One region of the Lysobacter sp. 1R34A genome, then DNA from elsewhere that is predicted to be linked to it. Evidence: predicted binding sites of a transcription regulator. Region 1 holds the regulator's gene; the other holds the start of a gene.
The links. Region 1 encodes HrcA, which represses chaperone genes, less so after heat shock. Its sites were predicted from a motif close to TTNGCACTCNNNNNNNNNGAGTGCNAA; they were not measured.
Positions count from the first base shown of each region.

Region 2: a site for HrcA is predicted at 2,537-2,563, ahead of rpoH (RNA polymerase sigma factor RpoH). Genes of this name have one in related genera too.

Region 1 covers NZ_JBPKJP010000014.1:34,148-38,560, forward strand. Annotated here, with positions in the region: gene ACSAMQ_RS06390 (DUF2199 domain-containing protein) at 1-206, shown strand, start outside; gene recN (DNA repair protein RecN) at 329-2,011, opposite strand; gene hrcA (heat-inducible transcriptional repressor HrcA) at 2,251-3,318, shown strand; gene grpE (nucleotide exchange factor GrpE) at 3,717-4,235, shown strand.
Region 2 covers NZ_JBPKJP010000030.1:4,810-9,222, forward strand. Annotated here, with positions in the region: gene ACSAMQ_RS09465 (NAD(P)/FAD-dependent oxidoreductase) at 1-915, shown strand, start outside; gene ACSAMQ_RS09470 (DUF1203 domain-containing protein) at 1,016-1,483, opposite strand; gene rpoH (RNA polymerase sigma factor RpoH) at 1,648-2,526, opposite strand; gene ACSAMQ_RS09480 (hypothetical protein) at 2,989-3,468, shown strand; gene ACSAMQ_RS09485 (PLP-dependent aminotransferase family protein) at 3,465-4,413, opposite strand, start outside.

The sequences.
Region 1 (4,413 bases):
CCGAGTTCGCCGGCACCCTGGCCAACCATATCCCGCGCGTCTACGAGTTCAGCACCCTCGGCCTGGAGCTGCGGGTGCAGCTGCACGACGACACCCGGCCGACCTTCCGCCTGGTCGACAGCGGCCATCCGCTCGAAGACGAGCAGCGCCACGGCATCACCCCGCACCGGGCGGCGTTCTTCACCCGGCTGCCGGACCTCGACTGAGCCGGCTATCGATCGAGCTTGCTTGATCGAGGCCGAACCCACTTCGAGACTGAGCTCGATGTGGGTTCCGAATCCCGAATCCCGAATCCCGAGTCCCGAGTCCCGAGTCCCGGCCTCAGACCTCAGACCACGTCGGCCAGCAACCGCTTGGCCGCAGCGCGCACTTCCTTGTTGAGTTCGATGCCGCCGAGCATGCGCGCGAGTTCTTCCTCGCGCTGCTTGGCGCCGAGCACCTGCACCGCGCTCTGGGTCACGCCTTCGCTGGCGGCCTTGCTGACCCGGTAATGGGCGTGGCCCTGGGCCGCGACTTGAGCCAGATGGGTCACGCACAGCACCTGGCGGCTGGCGCCGAGCGCGCGCAGCTTCTGGCCGACGATCTCGGCCACCGCGCCGCCGATGCCGGAATCGACTTCGTCGAAGACCATGGTCGCGACCGCGTCCATGCCGAAGGCGGCGACTTCGATCGCCAGCGAGATGCGCGACAGTTCGCCGCCCGAGGCGACCTTGCGCAGCGGCCGGGCCGGCTGGCCGGCGTTGGCCGCGACCAGGAATTCGGCGCGCTCGCCGCCTTGCGGGTCGGGGCGGTCCTCGTCGAGCGGTTCCAGGGCGACGTCGAAGCGCCCGCCGCCCATGCCGAGTTCGCCGATCAGCACGCTGGTGGTGTCGGACAGGCTCTTGGCGGCCTTGCGGCGCGCCTCGCCCAAAGTGTCGGCGGCGCGGCGCCACTGCGCCCGCGCGCTCTGGATTTCGCCGTCGAGCACCTGCAGGCGGTCGCCGGCGCTGCGCAGTTGGTCGAGCTCGCCGGCCATGCCGTCGCGGGTGGCCGGCAATTGTTCGGGTGCGACGCGGTGCTTGCGCGCCAGCTCGTGCAGGCGGCCGATCTTGTTTTCGATCTGCTCGAACGCCGCGGGGTCGAGGTCGAGGTCGTCGCGGACCCGGTCGAGCAGGGTCAGCGCTTCGTCGATCTGGATCGCGGCGTTGTCGAGCATGGCGTCGACGTCGTTCAGGCGCGGCTCGTGCTCGGCCACACGCTGCAGCTCGCCGCGCACCTGTTGCACCAGCCGGGTCAGCGACGGACCTTCGTCGCCGCCGAGGCGGGCGAAGGCCGATTCGCAGGCGGCGATCAGGCCGGCGGCATGGGCATGGCGGCGGTGGTCGCTGAGCAGCTTGGCCAGGGCTTCGGCTTCGAGCACTTCGCGTTCCAGCTCGGCATGCTGATGTTCGAGCCAGGCGATGCGGTCGGAGACGTCGCCCTGCGCCGACAGGGTGTCGCGTTCGCGCAGCAGAGCACTCCACTGCTGCGCGGCGGCCTCGACCTTGGCCAGCGGCGCCTCGTGGCGGCCGTAGGCGTCGAGCAGGCCGAGCTGGCTGGCGCGCGACATCAAGGCCTGGTGTTCGTGCTGGCCGTGGATCTCGACCAGGCGAGAGGTCAGGTCCGCGAGCTGGTTCAGAGTCACCGGCCGCCCGTTGACCCAGGCCCGCGACCCGCCGTCGGCGCGGATCACCCGGCGGATCTGGCAGACCGGCGCCTCGCCGTCGCCGGTCTCGTCGAGTTCGTTGTCGCGCAGCCAGGCCGCGGCCAGGGGCGCATCGTCGAGGGTGAAGTCGGCGACCAGTTCGGCGCGGTCGGCGCCATGGCGGACCACGCCGCTGTCGGCGCGCAGGCCGGATAGCAGCCCCAGGGCGTCGACCAGCAGCGACTTGCCGGCGCCGGTTTCGCCGGAGATCACGGTGAGGCCGGGACCGAAGCTGAGTTCGGCGGCGCTGACGACGGCGAATTGCTTGAGCGAGAGGTGAGCGAGCATGCGGCGGCGATTGTGCCTTGGCGGCGAGAGACTGGGAATGGGCGGCAAGCGGGCCGGAGGGTAGGGCGGTCGCGGATCACAGCGTGAGATCGGCGGCGGTGCGCGCCATCGCTAGTGTGCACGAGCATTCTTACCGATGCCGACGAGGGGGGCGCGGGCGCGGCGACGGATCCGGGCGGCGATCGCCGAATCCGACGAAGGCGCTTGCGCCGGCCCGCGTCCGCGCCTATATCCACAGCATGAATCGCCGACCGCCCGACCCGAGCCTCGACCCGCGCGCGCGGCAACTGCTGCGCACGCTGATCGGCCGTTACATCCACAGCGGCGAACCGGTCGGATCGCAGACCCTGGCCAAGCACGCCGGGCTCGACGTCAGCGCGGCGACGATCCGCAACATCCTGGCCGACCTGGAAGACGTCGGCCTGCTCAGCGCGCCGCACGCCTCGGCCGGACGCATCCCGACCGTGCAGGGCTATCGCTTGTTCGTCGACTCGCTGCTGCAGGTGCGGCCGCTGCCGGAGGGCGAGGTCGCGCGTCTGCGCAGCGAGCTGCCATCGGGCTCGGGCACCCAGGCCCTGCTCGGCAGCGCCTCGGAGCTGTTGTCGGCGATGACTCATTTCGTCGGCGTGGTCAGCGTGCCCAAGCGCGAGCAGTTCGCGTTCCGGCGCATCGACTTCGTGCCGCTCGACGCCCAGCGGGTGCTGGCGATCCTGGTGTTCGCCGACCAGGACGTGCAGAACCGGATCATCCAGACCCGCCGGGCCTACGACGCCGGCGAGCTGGAGCGGGTCGCCAACTACCTGAACGCACACTTCGCCGGCCGCCCGGTGGCCGAGATCCGCGCCACCCTGCTGGTCGAGCTGCGCAACGCCCAGTCGGAGATGCAGAGCCTGCTCGCGCAGTCGGTCGAACTGGCCGAGCAGGTGTTGATGCCCGACGGCGACGACATGGTCCTGGCGGGGCAGACCCGGCTGATGGGCGTGCAGGAGCTGGCCGACCTGGACCGCCTGCGCGAGCTGTTCGAGGCCTTCGCCCGCAAGCGCGAGATCCTGCAACTGCTCGAACGCACCGTGCGCGCCCCCGGCGTGCGCATCTTCATCGGCGAGGAAACCGGCCTGGCGCCGCTGGAAGGCGTGTCGCTGGTGACCGCGCCGTACACCGCCGGCGGCCGGGTGCTCGGCGTGCTGGGGGTGATCGGCCCGACCCGGATGGCCTACGACCGGGTGATCCCGGTGGTGCAGGCCGCCGCCGACGCGCTCGGGGATGCGTTCGGGGAACCGAAGGGGGCTGAAGCCGAGGAGCAGTGACCCGTCCCGCAGGCCCAGGGCAGGCGCGGCGCGAGCCGCGACCCATCGAAGTGGACTGAAACGAGGGGCGGTCCCGCCTCCGAAGCCGGTCCAACCGTCCCGCCCAACCCCAGTCAGCGGGAACCGGGGTAAGAGCGGCGCGGGCCGCGACCGCCATCTCTCGGGTAGGGCGAACCTTTATGGAGACCATCGGCTTCGGGCCGGGCCGGGGTTTATCGCTTCGGGTGGTCGCGGCTTACGCCGCTCCTACAGGGGGATGGCCGGCGATCGTCCCGAACCGGGCCACGAAACCCGCCGCTCGCCGCCGATGGCGGCCGATCGGCGCAGATCCCGGCACTTGAATGCCGCCGTGGCGGCCCCATTGCTGGCCTGTCGCGGAAAAACCGCCAGGACCCAGCATGAACCAACACGATCCCTATTCCGAACTCAATCCGCCGGCCCAGGACGAGGTCCCGGGCGCCGAGGCGTCCGAACTCGAAGCGCTGCGCGCGGAGCTGACCAAGCTGCGCGAGGACTCGCTGCGCGAACGCGCCGAACTCGACAACCAGCGCAAGCGCGTGTCGCGCGACGTGGAGATGGCGCGCAAGTTCGCCAACGAACGCCTGCTCGGCGACCTGCTGCCGGTGATCGACAGCCTCGAGGCCGGCCTGGCCGTCGCCGGCGAAGACACCAGCGCCCTGCGCCAGGGCATGGAACTGACCCTGCGCCAACTGCTCAAGGTCGCCGGCGACAACGGCCTGATCGCGGTCGACCCGACCGGCCAGCCGTTCAACCCCGAGCATCACCAGGCCATGAGCATGGTGCCGGCTCCGGGCGTGGCGCCGAACCATGTGGTCCAGGTCTACCAGAAGGGCTGGCTGCTCAACGAGCGCCTGCTGCGGCCGGCGCTGGTGGTGGTCGCCCAGGACGCCGAATAAGCGCTTGAGCGGACGCGGGACGGCTCACGGCGGCGGCTCGGCCGCGGTCGCGGAACCGGAGCTGAAAGCGGCGCGAGCCGCGAGCGGACGTACCGGGAAGGGCCGGGACGGACGTCACGAGGGCGGGGCACGGGCGCTTGAACTGCCCGGCACCTAGCCCCAGATAACGGACATCGGC
Region 2 (4,413 bases), on a different contig from region 1:
GGCCTGAAGACCCTCGACGACGCCCTGCACATCCGCCGCCGGGTCCTGCTCGCGTTCGAGCGCGCCGAGGCCGCCGAGACCGAGGAAGAACGCTCGGCCTGGCTGCACTTCGCCGTGGTCGGCGGCGGCCCGACCGGGGTCGAACTCGCCGGCACCCTCGCCGAGATTTCGCGCAAGACCCTGCGCCGCGAATTCCGCCGCATCGACCCGGCGCAGGCACGCGTGCGCCTGATCGAGGCCGGCCCGCGCGTGCTCTCGAACTTTCCCGAATCGCTGTCGGAAAAGGCCCGCGCGCAATTGCAGCGGCTGGGGGTCGAAGTCGTCACCGGCACCCCGGTCGCCGAGATCGACGGCCGCGGTTATCGTCTCGGCGCCGAGTTCGTACCGTCGCGCACCGTGCTATGGGCAGCGGGCGTCGCCGCGTCGCCGCTCGGCGCCCTGCTCGATGCGCCGCGCGACCGCGCCGGCCGGGTCCTGGTCGAACCCGACCTCAGCGTGCCCGGGCATCCGGAGATCTTCGTCGCCGGCGACCTGGCCAGCGTCCAGCAGGCCAACGGCCAGCCGGTGCCCGGCGTCGCGCCCGGCGCCAAGCAGATGGGGGCTCACGTCGCCTCGGCGATCCGCGCTCGCCTCGCCCATCGCGCGGTCGAGCCGTTCCGCTATGTGGACTTCGGCAACCTCGCCACCATCGGCCGCCGCGCCGCGGTGGTCGACCTGCGCGGTTTCAAGTTCTCCGGCTTCCTCGCCTGGGTGTTCTGGCTCGCCGCGCACGTGTTCTTCCTGATCGGCTTCCGCAACCGCCTGATCGTGATGCTCAACTGGTCGTGGGCGTACTTCACCTACCAACGCCACGCCCGCATCATCTTCGGCACCGGCGAGCCGAAGCGGACCGGCGGCGCAACACCGCCGACGTGAAAGCAGAACGCCGCGCGCTGCGTCGTGCATCGCTGCGGCTGCGACGAAGGGCGCCTCACGGCGTCCTTCGCATCGGCTGCAGGCGTTCTGCGACCTCCGCTCAGACGCGATCGATCCGGCACAGGAAGCACCCGGTGCGGGCGTTGTGGGCATGCACTTCGGTCGTGTCCGGATCGTCGAGCAGTTCCGCCAGCGCCGCTTCGGCGTCGGCCCCGTCGATGGCCCGCGCGCCGCGCATCCACCCTTCGGCGTCGTAGGCGCGCAAGGACAGATTGCGGGTGCGCAGGAACGGCGGCAGCGCGTCGTCGTACGAGGCCGTGGCGGCGCCCTCGCGCACGTAGATCGGGCCGCTGGAGCGATACGGGCCGTCGCAGGGATGATGCTCGTAGGTCAACAGCAACACCGAATCGCCGGGCGCGGCGTCGGCCAGGCTGATCCGGCAAGGGTAGCCGTTCGGCGAGTCGGCGACGACGCGGCGCATGCCGTGCGCGCGCAGGCTGGCGTCGTCGAGCGCGCCGAGGGTGGCGAAAGGTTCCGGCGACAGGCCGGTGATGCGATAGCGAGACATGGCGCGATTCCTGGAGGACAGGCAGGCAACGTAGTCCCGTCCCGCGCGCGGCGATATCCGCTTCTTGCGCTGCGCGAACGCGAATGCCGCGCGGGGTTAGCGCACCGCAAAAAACGAACGGCCCGGTTTCCCGGGCCGTCGTCGTCGAGCTCGTTCGTCGCCGCTCAGGCGGCGAACAGGCCGCGCATCTTCTTCAACGCATTGGCTTCGATCTGGCGGATACGCTCGGCGCTGACGCCGTACTCGTCGGCCAGTTCCTGCAAGGTGATCTTGCTCTCGGCATCGAGCCAGCGACGCTTGATGATGTCGCGCGAACGCGCATCCAGGCCGGCGAGGCCTTCGCGCAGCAGGGCGAGCTGGCTGTCTTCCTCGTCCTCGCGCTCGTACGACTGCGACGGGTCTTCGTCGCTCGCGCGCAGGTAGGCGGCCGGCGAGGGCGGCGCGTGATCGTCGTCTTCGTCGGACGGCGCGTCGAAACCGATGTCGCGGCCGGACAGGCGCGACTCCATTTCCAGCACTTCGCGCTCGGAGACGTTGAGGTCCTTGGCGACCAGGCGCACTTCCTCGGCGTTCATCCAGCCCAGGCGGGTCTTGCTCCTGCGCAGGTTGAAGAACAGCTTGCGCTGCGCCTTGGTCGTGGCGACCTTGACGATGCGCCAGTTCTTGAGGATGAACTCGTGCATCTCGGCGCGGATCCAGTGGACCGCGAACGAAACCAGGCGTACGCCCTGATCGGGGTCGAAACGCTTGACCGCCTTCATCAGGCCGATGTTGCCTTCCTGGATCAGGTCGCCGATCTGCAGCCCGTAGCCGTTGTAGCCGCGGGCCACGTGGACGACGAAGCGCAGGTGCGAGTGAACGAGTTCGCGGGCCGCGTCGAGGTCTTCCTCGTCGCGGAAGCGGCGCGCCAGCGCCTGCTCGTTCTCCACGCTGAGCACCGGGATCTGGTGCACGGCGCCGATGTACGCGTCCAGCGAACCGAGCGCGCTGGGCACAGGCAGGTTGTTGGCGACTAGGGCAGTGGATTGGGCGATAGAGGTCATGGGGGTCATCTTAGCAGTCGCGATATATGACTGCTAAAGCGGGAGAAAGTTCACAGTGTTGCGGTACTGGAACGGGCGATCGGGCCTGGAGCGGCTCGGGCGGCGGAGCGCCGGACCGGTGAAACGGCGGCGCGGACATCAACATACCCTTTGCAATTAATAACTTATTAAAGCGAACCGAGCGCCGGCCCGGATCGGGCTGGGGCCCGGGGGTTCGAACCACCGACCTCGGCACCGTCCGCCGGCTGAACCGGCGCAACGAAACGCCACTATCGGCCTGATCCGGGCGCACATTCCATCTGGACCGGGGTCCCAGATCGCGAGATCGGCGCGAGACGGGCCGGCGGCGACGCGGAGTTCGACCCCGGATCCGCACCAGGGTTCCCCGTCGTCCCGCATCCCCCACTCGCCCCGGCGGCCGGTGTGCCCCTACAGTGGGGCGTCGCCCACCTCGGACCGCCCGTGATCCAGCGTAAGACCCAGCAAGACGCCACCGGCTGCGGCCTGGCCTGCGTGGCGATGCTCGGCGGCATCGGCTATGTCCAGGCGCGGAGGCTGGCGCGCCGGCTCGGCATCGGCCCGCGCGACCGGGTGCTCGGCCGCGGCGGCCGAGCCCGTACGGTGCGCAACGCTTATTTCAGCGACGCCGGGCAGTTGCGGCGCATGCTCGAGCTGCTCGGCCTGCACGCGGGGCCGGAACGCCGCCTGGCCCGCTGGGACGCACTCGACCGCAGCGGCATCGCCGGCATCCGCTACAACCGCCGCGAGGACAGCTGGCACTGGGTGGTCTACCTGCACGGCGACGAAGGCGGCCGGGTGCTCGACCCGAACCCGCGCGTGCGCAGCGAACGCAGGACCGACTTCGGCCGGATGAAGCCGCATTGCTTCATCCCGGTGTCGACCCCGGCGTCCTCGGACCGAGCCCGGCCGGCGCCCGGCTAAGCGTTGCCGAGCGCTTCCAGCGAGCGGCGGAACCGCCGCAGGGCCGGGGCGATCTCGCCGGCATCGATCGCCCCGTAACCGAAGCTCAGCGCCGGCCGCTCCAGCGCATTCATCGCATAGTCGCCGACCGACTGCGCGCCGGGCAGTTCGCGCAGCATGCGGGCGAGGATCGCCGGCGCCAGCGCGGGGTCGCGGATGCGCGCGGCCAGGTGCAGGCCGGCCTCCGACGGGATCGGCTCCAGCCACGGCGCCAGCTCGCGCCGCAGGCCGTCGAGCAGGACCTCGCGGCGCTCGCCGTAGATCGGGCGCATGCGCCGCACGTGGCGGGCGAGATGACCATCGCGAATGAACGCCGCGAGCACCGACTGGGTGATCGTGTCGCAGTGCGAATCGGCGCAGTGCTTGACCGCGATCAGGGCGTCGCGCGCCCACGCCGGCGCCACCACGAAGCCCTTGCGCAGCGACGGGAACAGGCTCTTTGAAAAGGTGCCGACGTAGAACACCAGGGCGTCGCGATCCAGGGTCTGCAGCGCATCGAGCGGGCGGCCGCCGAAGCGGAACTCGCCGTCGTAGTCGTCCTCGATCACCACCGCGCGATGGCTGCGGGCGAATTCGAGCAGCGCCTTGCGCCGGCGCAGCGACAAGGCCACGCCGGTCGGCGACTGGTGCGACGGCGTCACGCTGATCACGCGCACGTCCTCGGGCAGGCGATCGACGCACAGGCCCTCGTCGTCGACCGGCATCGGCACCAGCCGCGCACCGGCGGCGGCGAAGGCCGCGCGCAACGGCGGATAGCCCGGCTCCTCGACCGCGACCCGGGTCTCGCCCGGCGTCACCAGCAGCCGCGCCAGCAAGTCGAAGGCCTGCTGCGCGCCGGAGGTGACGATGACGTCGCCGGCCGCGCAGGCGACCGCGCGCGCGAACGCGACGTGCTGGGCGATCGCC